3 regions of the Paenibacillus sp. R14(2021) genome follow, and region 3 is predicted to be linked to each of the others. Evidence: riboswitches for the same ligand, from Rfam matches in the RefSeq annotation. Region 3 holds a riboswitch; each other region holds the start of a gene.
The links. Region 3 has a riboswitch for cyclic di-AMP ahead of KXU80_RS19715 (C40 family peptidase). Riboswitches for the same ligand answer to the same signal wherever they lie in the genome.
Positions count from the first base shown of each region.

Region 1: another riboswitch for cyclic di-AMP. It lies ahead of KXU80_RS18650 (resuscitation-promoting factor); the one in region 3 lies ahead of KXU80_RS19715 (C40 family peptidase).
Region 2: another riboswitch for cyclic di-AMP. It lies ahead of KXU80_RS21130 (histidine kinase); the one in region 3 lies ahead of KXU80_RS19715 (C40 family peptidase).

Region 1 is NZ_CP080269.1:4,007,342-4,011,553, forward strand. It holds gene KXU80_RS18640 (HD domain-containing protein) at 1-199, shown strand, start outside; gene KXU80_RS18645 (TatD family hydrolase) at 221-985, shown strand; cyclic di-AMP (ydaO/yuaA leader) riboswitch at 1,174-1,382, shown strand; gene KXU80_RS18650 (resuscitation-promoting factor) at 1,619-2,755, shown strand; gene rnmV (ribonuclease M5) at 2,997-3,557, shown strand; gene rsmA (16S rRNA (adenine(1518)-N(6)/adenine(1519)-N(6))-dimethyltransferase RsmA) at 3,554-4,212, shown strand, end outside.
Region 2 is NZ_CP080269.1:4,524,602-4,528,813, reverse strand. It holds gene KXU80_RS21130 (histidine kinase) at 1-1,991, opposite strand, end outside; cyclic di-AMP (ydaO/yuaA leader) riboswitch at 2,170-2,352, opposite strand; gene KXU80_RS21125 (DUF445 domain-containing protein) at 2,603-3,862, opposite strand; gene KXU80_RS21120 (zinc ribbon domain-containing protein) at 4,103-4,212, opposite strand, start outside.
Region 3 is NZ_CP080269.1:4,229,492-4,233,703, forward strand. It holds gene KXU80_RS19705 (DEAD/DEAH box helicase) at 1-1,423, opposite strand, end outside; gene KXU80_RS19710 (hypothetical protein) at 1,630-2,049, shown strand; gene KXU80_RS19715 (C40 family peptidase) at 2,186-2,683, opposite strand; cyclic di-AMP (ydaO/yuaA leader) riboswitch at 2,687-2,847, opposite strand; gene KXU80_RS19720 (hypothetical protein) at 3,114-3,932, opposite strand; gene KXU80_RS19725 (M1 family metallopeptidase) at 3,960-4,212, opposite strand, start outside.

The DNA of each region.
Region 1 (4,212 bases), 220 kb from region 3:
GGAGAATGAAGAAAAACCGCCGATTCTGCTGCTCTCCGGAGATGATCGTTTGTCGGAAATCTCCGGCCGATCCGACATTGTTCGTTCCATTACCGGCATACATCAAGGCAAGTACCATCTCTATTACCCAGAAGAACCGCTGCTTCAATCGGTTCATTTGCTTTCCGCGAATATTCGCGAATTATTTGCTTTAATGTAGAAAGGGGTTTCAGACATTATCATGTTAATCGACACACATACACATTTAGACTCGCATAAATTCGACGAAGACCGTGCGGAAGTTATCGAACGGGCACGGGCCGAGGGCGTACATACGCTGATCAATATTGGCTTCAACAGGGAGACAATCCCTACGACGATGGCGCTCGCCGAGCAGTATTCGTTTATCTATGCGGCGGTAGGCTGGCATCCCGTAGACAGCATTGATATGCTTCCGGGCGATTTGGACTGGATTGCATCTTTATGCGACCACCCCAAGGTCATCGCCATCGGTGAAATCGGACTTGATTATCATTGGGATACGTCGCCGAAGGACGTGCAGCAGCGCGTATTCCGCGAGCAGATCCAGCTTGCCAAGCAGAAAGATAAACCCATCGTCATTCATAATCGCGATGCGCATGAGGACGTAGTCCGAATACTGAGAGAAGAAGACGCGAAGGCGGTCGGAGGGGTGATGCATTGCTATTCCGGCAGTTGGGAAACAGCGAAGCAATGCCTCGATATGAATTTCTATATTTCCTTCGGTGGACCGCTTACATTTCAGAATGCCAGGGTACCAAAAGAAGTGATGGCGAGGGTGCCGCTCGACCGGATTCTCATCGAAACCGACGCGCCATATTTGGCTCCTCACCCTCACCGCGGAAAACGGAATGAGTCGGCTTTCGTCCGTCTTGTAGCAAATACGATGGCGGAAATCACAGGTAAATCTGTAGAAGAAATTGCTAAAATCACAACGGAAAACGCGATGAAATGTTTTGGAATATGATGAAAATCGTTTTGAAAGCAAGGAATTGGGACTAATCCGGTGTAAAAACTGAATTTCGCTTCAGAAATCGCTTGTTTTTCTCGGATTTTTCCTTGAAATTCGGTTAAATCGTCATTAATCAGTTCTTTACAATGTGCAGCGCTAGAAGGTATGATTCATTTCAGGGTAACAAAACTTGTATTCCTTTTCCAAAATAATCGCTTAATCTCCGAAAAACGGAGAGCGGGGGAACCAATTGTTGAAACTGATCGTATCATTGCGGTCGGTGGAACATGAAATTCTTCTTGGGGTGAATTTCGCAAACGACGCAGTATTCGAAAGACGCGTCATAAGCGAATAGGGCGACTCTCACGTCCGAATCCGACAGCTAACCTCGCAAGCGTCAATAAGAGAGATCAACCTCGTGCATGCAATCCATGCTACCATTGTCTAATGGGAAGCCACGAAACAGATCCTCTGTCGTCGGGCTTCTTTTTGTTTGAATAATGCGTAAACTGACGACATAGGGTTAACATGGAGGTGGCACCGAGGATGAATTTGGAAAATGCGTGCTTGCACGCTAATCACTTTATAGTCGCGTCTAAGTATCATGCGTAACAAAGGCGGCGGGGCTATGTAAGGAGGACCGATGAAGTGGGAGAACTCCAGCTTAAGGACACCCATGGGAAACGATCATCCAGCATGTCTTTCGCATTGCGATGGAAGCATGAGAATGTGCGTTTAATTATCTTAAGCGCCATGATCTCAATCGCTATGACTTTCATGTTTTTGGTGTTGTTGTACGGAACGGCTGACAAGCACGTCTCCGTAGTATTGAACGGACGAGAAACCATTGTATCGACCAAACAATGGGTCCTTCAACGCCTACTGGATGAACAAGCCATAACTGTCGGCACTTATGATAAAGTGTCGATGCCGCTCTCTGGCGGTATTAAAGACGGCGACCGCGTCGTAATTGATCAAGCGGTGCCGCTAATAGTAAAGGCTGACGGCAAAGCAAAAACGTTGTACACGACAGAGAGAACTGTACAGGCAGCGATCGATCAGGCTAATATATCGGTACGCAGTCAAGATAAAGTAGTGCCTACGCTGACGGATAGACTTTCTCCGAACATGGTCATAACGATCACAAGGATCGATAAGAAATATTCGGAGACCGCGTATCCGGTTCCTTTCTCCATTGTGAAGAAGGAAGATCCTAAGCTGGAACTTGGGAAGCAGAAGCTTGTCCAGAACGGCAAGCAGGGCACGGTCGTCAAACGTTATGAATCTGTATTTGCAGACGGTGTACTCGTCTCGCAAACGCTTGTCGAGAAGCTGAATCAAGATGCAGCTGTGGATAAGATCGTGACCGTCGGGACGAAGAAACCTGATGTCATGATGCTCTCCGCAAATTCATCCGGCACTTGGACGAAACGGGGCATAACGTTCAGTGCGAGTAAAATATTGAAAAATGTAACGCTGACCGCCTATTCCGCCGGCGTAGCTTCGACCGGCAAAGGCGTCAACCACCCCGAGTACGGCATCACCGCATCCGGTGCGCGTGTGAAAGAGGGCCGGACGATTGCCGTAGATCCGAGAGTCATACCGATCGGCTGGTGGGTATACATTGAAGGCATTGGCTTCCGCCGTGCGGAAGACACGGGCAGTGCGATCAAAGGCAAGAAGATCGATGTCTACTACAACAGCGAGTCGTATGCCGATCGTTTCGGTCTGAAACGAGGCTATACGGTCTATGTGCTGGGACCGAAAAAGCCGGAGTCTCTGTAAGAAACCCGGTCATCCTTTGCAGCATCTGTAGAGAAGCAATAATGGTGCTACTTGATTCATATCGTATTTGAAGCCTAAATATGTCATGATAAGGAGAGGCGATGCCTCTTCTTTTTGATTTTCAGCAAAGACGAAGTCATAATGACTTCTTAGGCATATCAAACGAGAATGGGGCCGCCTGTATGGACGGCTTTAGGCGATTCTTGCGAGATGTTTGTGCGAAAGGAAGGAATGAACTTCCATGATGAAAGAAATCATTGTAGTTGAGGGCAAAGACGATACCGTGGCCATTAAACGCGCCGTAGAAGCGGAAACCATCGAAACGGGCGGCTCAGCGATCGGCGAAGCCGTGCTGAAGCGGGTAGAGCTTGCGCAGCAGCGTCGAGGCGTTATTATATTCACCGACCCCGATCATGCCGGCGAGCGGATCCGCAAAATCGTGGCGCAGCGCGTCCCAGGCTGCAAGCATGCGTTTCTTCCCCAGGAGGAGGCACTCTATAAGGGCGATATCGGCGTAGAGAATGCGTCTCCCGAAGCCATTCGGAGAGCGCTGGCCAATTTGCGCACGGAAGCCACGGAAGGCAGCGGCAATCTTGCGGAAGTGACGATGGACGATCTGATGCAGGCAGGATTGCTTGTGCATGCACAGGCATCGGAACGGCGGCTTAAGATGGGCAATTTGCTCGGCATTGGATACGCCAATGGCAAGCAGTTCTATAAAAGGTGCTCCACGTTCAGAATTACGCAGGAGGAATTCCAGCGCGCACTGAGAACGATGGAAAGCGAAGGAGAACATTCATGACAGAAGGATCCAAAGCAGTTGCAGATGTGGCCTCACCCAAGCGGACGAAGGACATCATCGCCAAGTACGGGTTTACGTTTAAGAAAAGCCTCGGTCAGAATTTCCTGATCGATCAAAATATTTTGCGCAACATCGTGAATGCCGCTGAACTTGATGAAACGAAGGGCGCGCTTGAAATCGGTCCCGGCATCGGCGCGCTGACTCAGCAGCTTGCTTCTGCGGCTGGCCGCGTCACGGCCGTGGAAATCGACAACCGGCTTATCCCGATTCTAAAGGATGTCCTTGCAGAAACGCCGAATGTACACGTAGAGCACGGCGATGTCTTGAAGCTCGACCTGAAGGAGCTGATGGACAAGCAGTTTGCCGGTCTATCCGGCGTGAGTGTCGTTGCGAATCTGCCATACTACGTAACGACGCCGATTCTAATGAAGCTGCTCGAAGAGAAGCTTCCGCTTGAGCATATCGTCGTAATGATTCAGAAGGAAGTTGCGCAGCGGATGGCGGCAAAGCCGGGCGGTAAAGAATACGGCAGCCTAAGCGTTGCTGTGCAGTACTACTGCGTGCCTGAGCTTGTCTGCATCGTCCCTCATACGGTATTCATTCCGCAGCCGAATGTCGATTCTGCCGTTATCAAGCTTTCCCTGCGCGAGAAACC
Region 2 (4,212 bases), 300 kb from region 3:
ATCCGGAAGCCGCGGCGGATCAGACGCTCCGCATTCATGCTTGCGGTAACTGCGACGAAGATCGATTCGTGCCTACGCCACGGTCCCCGCAGGGAGCCGTTCCGTTCCCATGCTTCGAGCCGCTCATCCACATCGTCGGCAATCTCTCGCAGGGCGAGCTCGCGAAGCGCAATGAGGTTGCCTGTTTTGAAGAAACCGGCGAGTGCCCCTTCCACGTCCTCGCTCTTATAGATGCTGCCTTCCCGCATCCGTTCCTGCAATGCGCCCGGAGCAACGTCGATCAGCTCCATCTCATCAGCCAGACGAAGGAAATTATCCGGCACGGTTTCGGCAACCGTGCAGCCCGTTATTTTCTCCACGGAGTCCTTCAGGCTCTCCAAATGCTGCACGTTCAGCGTGGAAATAACGGAAATACCGGCGTTCAGAATTTCCTGAATATCCTCGTAGCGGCGTTTGTTCCGGCTGCCCGGCGCATTCGCATGCGCGAGCTCGTCAATCAGCACGACCTCCGGATTGCGAGCAATGATAGCGGCGACATCCATCTCCTCGCTGGATTTCCCATGGTCTTGGATGACCATTCGAGGGACGAGCTTCAGCTGACCGAGCTGCGCCTCCGTGCCTGGACGTCCATGCGTCTCGACAAAGCCGATCACGACGTCGATATCTTTGCGCAGCAAGTCATTGCCTTCGCGCAGCATCATATACGTCTTGCCGGCCCCCGGCGCTGCTCCGATATACACCTTGAACGTGCCGCGGCGGATCCGCTCGATCTTCTTCTCCACTTCCTGCGTGCTCAAACGGCGATACGGCTCGGAGGGAGGCTTAGGCGCCGAACGCTTCGTCTCCAGCACCCGTTCGCCTTCGTGCTCCGCACGGTCGGCCATGAAGTACACGTCGATGTTGCGCGACTGCTTCAAGACGCTCCGGCCGATCGAGCCCTGCCGCAGCTCCTCCGCACGCGTCTGCTTGGAATGTCCCATAACAATACGCGTCGCGTTAATGAGCATCGCGTAGCGGATGAGCGCGCGAGGAACCTGGCGGCGGTTCGTAATCGAAATTTCACGGAAGCCCGCGCCGACCTTTTCTACCAGCTTCAGGATGGATTTCTTGAATGCATCCCGCTCCTTGGTCGGCTCCTGGGAAGCATCGTCGAAGACGACAACCTGCAGATCGCCGCCGAGCCGCTTGGCGATTTGCTGGCCGCGCCTAATATAGATCGAACCGTTGATATGATACTGTGCGGCGACAAGAATCCGTTCCGACGCCCCGGAAGGACCGATGAACCCCTGCTCCGCGCGGTATTTCTCCAGCGACTCGTTGACGCCCTCGGCAACTAAGCGAAGCGTCAATTCACGCAACTTGCCGACGTTCCCTCGCTTCAACAACTCAGGATCTTTAATGTTATTCAGCCGGCCTTCGTTCAAACGGTTCAGAATCGTCTCAGGCGATACGTCGATTAGACGCACCTCGTCCGCAAGCTCCAGCAAATCCGCCGGCACCGTGCATTCCGCCGAGATGCCTGTCAGCTTCTGAGCCTGCTCCGTCACACCTTCAAGCTCGTAGACGTTGACGGTCGTAATAACACTTATTCCTTTGCTGAGCAGGAAGCGAATATCCTCCAGCCGTGTTGCAAACCGGGCATTGGGGCGGTTCTCATGCGCCAGTGAATCCACCAGCAGCACCTCGGGATTGCGTTCTACGATGGCATCCAAATTCAAATCCTTCTTCTCGACGTCGCCTTTCATCCAGTGGATGCTCGGAATACGCTCCAAGTCCGCGAGCTGCTCCACGGTTTCCGGACGGCGCATCGTCGATACGGCACAGACGACGACCTCGATCCCCTGCTGCTTGAGCGCCTGGCCTTCGCGCAGCATATGATAGGTTTTCCCGGAGCCGCTGACGGCGCCGATGTAGATTTTAAGTCGACCGCGATGGATTTTAGAAATGGATAACAGCAATTCCTCCGGAGTTTTACGGCGGTAACCGGCCATAACAACGCCCCCTTTTCCTGCTTGTATCTATAAATTTACTAGTTCGCCTCTAACTTATACGCATACCGAAAATGAACATCAAAAAAGAAGCCTGCAAAAGACTGCCTCTAAACAGAGGAACGCCTCTCGCGGCTTCTAGGCACATCTATGATGAAGTGTCTATTTGCACGCACAATTCGTCGCCTCTCCCGGTTCGCTTACGAGGTTAGCTGTCGGATTCGGGCATGAGAGTTGCCCTACTTGAGCAAGGCTCAAGATTCACCCCTAATGGCAAGCATTCCGTACCTGTTACCGGCCGTATGCCTGGCATTCAATGGTTCCCCCGATTCTCAATTAAGTGAGAATTCAGCGTAATCAATTACGTCGTTTAAGTTTAAGCATGACTCGTATGTTACGCTTGCGACTGCCTTTTGTAAAGGAAACCTATGTACGCTCCGTTCTCGTTTTCGATCAACCCCTGCGATAATAACGCTTACAACCCAGGTATTCGCCAGCAATCTCGCTCTACCTCACTATATGGCTGTTTCTCGCAAATAGGGAAAAGAGCGGATTTACTGGATTCCAGGACATAAGCGGGCTGATACAGAAGCATGACCCGCGCCTGCAGACGCTCAGATGTAGCCGGAGATCATTTCGATGCCGCGTAGCACCAGACCGATGAGAAAGCCGCAGACCGCGCCGTTCACGCGAATCCACTGCAGATCCTGGCCTACCTTGTCTTCAATTAATTCCACGAGCTGATCGTTATCCAGCCGATCGAGATTCTCCTTCACGAAGGCGCCGATCTTGGCGTGATTGCGTTCGATCAAGCCGGCCGCCTGTCCCTTGAGCCATTGCTCGGCATCCGCGATGAGCGCTTCATTCTCCTCCATCCGATTCAGGAAGCGCTCCAGAAACGGCCATGCCTTAGCTGCAAAGTCCTCCGAATGAAGGAATGCAATTCCCTTCTCGCGCAAGTGCTCGAACAGCTTCGTCAGCTCGCCGTCGATATCAAAGGCTTGCAGCAATTCATCGCGAATAACGTCCAGCTGCCCGGATTCCGAGAGCCTGGTAATAAGAAGCTCGAGCGACTCCCGCAGCTTATCCATGACGAGCATGCGGCGCTGCGTATCCGGTACCTTCAGCTCGTGAATTTTGGTTAAAATAAAGGACTGCAGCATCGTTCCGAGCTTATCCTCGTCCAAATAACCGATGAAGGCATTGATCGCGAACGACATCAGCCCGCCGACGTTCAGCCCTTTAACGAGGTTCATGACTGCGTTGCCCAGCTCGCGGCGCATCCCTTCCGTGCTCACCCAAGTCTCGGCGCGCTCCAGCAGCAGATCCAGCATGCGCTCGTCCGTGCCGTTCTCGGCGGCTTTGCGCAGAAACCCGCGCAGCACGGCTTCAAGGTCGATCCGCTTCGCCGCAGCACGGATCTCGCCGGACAGCATCGGCACGATCTTCTCCGCATCTACGCTGCGCAGTACGCTTGTCAGCAGATGGGGCAGACGCTCGCTGTGGACGGCTGAATGCAAGGCGCTTCGAACGGCGGGCAGCAGCTGCTTGGCCAGCTCGATCTGCGTCAGCTTCTCGATCATGCTCTCTTTGGCAAGCAGACGGTCTTCCAGAACGCGCACGATGCCCTCCGACATTTTCTTCCGGTTGCGCGGCAGGAGTGCCGTATGCGGTATAGGGATGCCGAGCGGATGGCGGAATAACGCCGTTACGGCGAACCAGTCCGCGAGTCCGCCAATGACGCCGGCCTCAAACCCCGCATGCAGCAGTCCGAGCCCTCCCGTACGGAACGGAATCGTCGCCGCGAAGCCCGCAGCCATCACACCGAGCGATATATTCGCGATTTGCCTGTTTTTCTTAGATTCCTTCGCCATGATCTTCCTCCTAGGATTGCTCTTTACACCATACCACTACAACCGGATCCGTTGCAAAACTGGGATCATCGCAGGACCCGGCTGGTACACACGTCCTGTTAAGCCCGCTGCAGGTTCACCGGAGCAGCCGCTCGTGGGCGACCATGCGATGTAAGGTTATGGGAACACGCCAAGCAAAACAAGGACGCAAAAACGCCGCCATCGCCACTGCGATGTGGCGATGGCGGCGTTTTGTCGTGACTAGCGGTTCTTCCAGCGTTCCAGCTTGGGGATGCCTCGCGTGAACAAGCCTGTCGTGAATTTCGGAAAACCCATGCTTACGAGCTTCTCTTTGACCCGTTCCTTCATCC
Region 3 (4,212 bases):
AGGACCGGTAACACTCGCTTTGCAAAATAAGGCTGTGCAGTGCGTCCACGCCAATGTCCGCAGCCGCCGTTATAGAAACCACATGCTGCGACAGCACGTCGAGCGGCTCGTGGGGCAGCGTAATGGCTTCGATGTCCCGCCGCGAAATATTGCGGCACAGCACGGCTGCCTCCGGCAGCTCGCTGCGCTGACGCGCCACGATATAGCCGCGGCTGACATCGCCGACGGCATGCCCGGCGCGGCCGATCCGCTGAATGCCCGCGGCGGCGGCTTTGGGCGAGTCGACCTGAATGACGAGGTCGACGTGGCCCACGTCAATGCCAAGCTCCAGCGATGAGGTCGCAACGAGGCAGCGGAGCTCGCCTGCCTTCAGCATGCGCTCGACCTCAAGACGCCGCTCCCGCGCCAGGCTGCCGTGATGCGCCCGCGCAAACTCCTGGCCGGCGTGCTCATTAAGCCGAAGCACGAGCCGCTCGCACAGCCGGCGGCTGTTGACGAACAGCAGCACGGAGCGGGCGCCCTCCATCAGCGCCATGATCCGCTCGATGATCGGCTGCCACACGCCGTCGCGCGTGCGGACGGGCTGGTTTAGGTCCGGCATCGTTACGCGGACTTGAACAGCTTTGGTCATCGCGCTCTCGACGATGACGACCGCCCGCGGCGCGTAGCCGAGCGGGTGGATCTCGCCTGCAGCCTGCTCGCCCGGCTTCAGCTTGTTTCGGGCATCGTCCGGCTCCCAGCCGCCCAGGAACCTAGCGACCCGCTCCAGGGGCTTCTGCGTCGCCGAGACGCCGATGCGCTGCACGGGAAAGACCGTCAGCGCGGACAGCCGCTCGAGTGAGAGTGACAGATGTGCCCCGCGCTTATCGCCGGCCAGGCTGTGAATTTCGTCGACGATGACCGACTCCACGTTCCGCAGCATCTGGCGGCCCTTATCCGAAGTAAGCAGCAGGTAGAGCGACTCCGGCGTCGTGACTAGTACATCCGGCGGCCGGTTAGCCATGCGTGCCCGCTCGCTTGAAGGCGTGTCGCCCGTACGGACGGCGGAGCGGATTATCGGCCAGGCTTCCGCCCCTTCCCGAAGTCCGAACGGCTCGATTTGCTCCATAAATCCGAGTAAATGATGCTGAATATCGTTATTCAGCGCCTTCAAGGGGGTAATATACAGAATACGCACGCCGGGCAGCCAGCTCGTCCCGCGGCCATGAGCATTGTTTTTGGCGATAGCGAGGCGGCTGAGACAAGGCAGCAGGGCGGCAAGCGTCTTGCCGGAGCCGGTTGGCGCAGCGATCAGCGTATGCCGGCCGTCCGCAATGGCAGCCCATGCTTCCTCCTGAACGGGCGTCGGTTCACCGAACGAATGACCGAACCAGGCGGCAAGCGTGGTATGGAATCCCGCAAGCGCGGGAGAGGATGAGGACATGAGGCGGCAGCTCCTTTATCCGGCATGCAAAATCATACCGTCATCTAACCTATTAACCTAGTATTCATCATTTGTCTTTTCATTCCTCTTTAGACACGGGACAAGCCTAAGGAGCAGATTTGTGGTCAGTTGGCAGGCTGCGAAGCATAAACATAATGTTAACCTTACGTCGGTCAGCGTAAGGAACATCGGGAGGTATCGGTAAAATGGCAAAATGGCGGGACAGTCTGGAGAAACGCTTCACAGAGTGGAGAAAGCTGGAGTACGCGCTGGAAGATACGCTGGCGGGCAGACGTGTGCTCAGAGTAACGGGGCCGCGGACGCCAAGGCTGGCGACGCCCGTCTCGGTGGCAGTCAAGCAGAAGGAGCTTCATGCTGTAGCGGAGAAATTCGAAGCAGGACTTGCTTGCTTCTGCCTGGGCGAGCTTTCTCGGGAGGAACGCACAGCCTTTCTTGCCTCCTGGCATGACCGGCTGGACGCCGGAGCGACTGTTGTCATGGTCGACCGCCGCGGCGAAGGCTGTGACACACCGGTCGAGCTGCATAATTTGTTCGGGCCGCACGCCAAGGGCTTGGATGTCCAGCTCGGCCCGACCTTCTGGTGGGTACGCTATGAACGGGTCTGAGTGGTGCGGCCGCCCGTCTGCGGAATAGACAAATAAAGCCGCGGCTGCTTGTCCTAAGGACAAACAACGGCGGCTTTGCCTGCAATATCAGAAGCGCTCTGATATTCGTGAAATTCATGCCTGTTGCAGCAATGCTTTAATCTGAATCGTTATCGCCTGGTTCGTCGGATGGATCGTTAGCGTATTTCTCATACGTTTCCGGGCTCATCACGCGGCGGGCAGTGACATAACGTTTTCCGAAGTAGGAATCGTTCAAGCCGCTGATCGTGACACCTTTGCTGGAGGAGGAATGTGCAAACTTGCCGTCTCCAACATAAATGCCAACATGCGAGATGCCGTTGCCTGTCGTATTGAAGAATACGAGGTCTCCAGGGAGTAGATCACCCTTGGCGATTTTCTTGCCCAGCTGCGCCTGCGAACGGGATGCGTGCGGAATGTCGATGCCGAGTTTCTTGAACACGTACATCGTGAATCCGGAGCAATCAAACCCTTTCGTCGTCGTGCCGGTGTACACATAAGGTGTTCCGATCAGATCTTGGATAACCCCGTCCATTTTGGAGTCGGCGTAAACGCTGCCGGCTTGGAAAATGAACAGCATGGCAAGTCCGATCACTAGTGCAGAAAGCTTCTTCAAGAGAGAAACTCCTTCCGGTGCCTACGAGGTTAGCTGTGGGGTTCGGTTGAAGGCTCCCTATGATACCCTCTGGCAGCCGCGAAACGCTTTCGTGCGGCTGTCGGGATCAATTCACCCAGAATGGTTCCCCCGTTTCCCGTTAGGGAATTCGGCAAAATTTTCATTTCTTACGGCTACTTATTCGTCCATTTTGTCGGTTCTCCTTCCGACTTCACGATTTGTTCACAAATTAAAATTATTAGAGTGAAACCTTTTTGTTCTCAGATTCGTATAGGGGCGCCGTTTCCGAGAGAAATTGGCGCCGTTTTCCATGCTTAAAGGCAGCGGGCGACAGGCGCAAAGATTGTCTCATCTTGGATGCGGAATTTGCGACAAAATGAACGGCCGCCCGGTCATTCCGAAATGGAATGGCCGGGCGGCCGTTCATAGGCTAGGTTTGCTTGGACTGCCAGACGTCGTACTGGGCGGCCGCCGTCCACACCTTCATGATTGTTCGCAGCAGCTGGTAGCCTTGATGCAGAATGAGTGCGAGCAGACCCGCCCAGATCATGGATACGGAGGCGATCGTCATGCTGAGCAGCGCGCCGATCCCCCACATGAAGAGCGACACGCCGGCGAAAGGAAGGAAGTTGACGACGCTGCTCCACAAGGCGCGGAGCGGGCCGCTTTGCGAGACGACGCCGAACTGCATCGCGAGGAATAACAGATGTAGAAGCACCGCCCACAACAGCCAAGCACCCGCCCAGGGCGCGGCTGCCTTCGCGAATTCCACGAGTGTTCCGCTGGCAAGGAACAGCTTCAGCGCCTGCGGCAGGAGCCACACAGCCGGTAGAAGCGCGAGCGTGGTTTCCAGCAGGTAGAGCAGGGCGACCGGCTTCCATGATTTTCGAATACCGCTCAGAAACTTGGTGCCTTGCTCATCCGTCGCATGATGCAGGGAATGGAACAATCCCGCGTTCAGAAACGGCGTCAGGAGCATCCTTCCCGCAAGCAGGCCGCAGAAGAGCCACGCATAAGGCTGGACCAGATCCGTCTTCAGCAGCTGAAATTGTGATTCCGTCATGAACAGCGAAACGGCGCTGCTGCTTCCTTCATAGGCGTCCGGGAACCGCTTCAGCAGCGGAACGGCAATGCCTTCGACTGTACGGTAGAGGAAGAAGCCCCAAATGAGCTCGTACAGAAACAGCATGATAATGATATAGAAGTGCTTCATCGTCAGCCGCCAGCCTTGCTTCATATGCTTGCGCAACCTAATCACCTCCTTTGGGCATGTGCGTTACCAGGCGAGCGAGGAGAGGATGCTCTCGATCAGCTTCGCGGCGCCGACGCTCCAGCGCGTGCGGGTTTTCTCCTCGATCTCGGCTTTCATGAAATTATTGATATGCTTATTGTCGAGCACGTTGTCGTTCTGCGGATCCACTGCCGCCCAGAGCAGCTTGGCGCTGTGCACGATTTTGTACTGGATATGGGCTTCCTGTCCGTCCCACACCTTCGGCATGACCGTCCCGTCGGCGAAGTGGAACAGAATA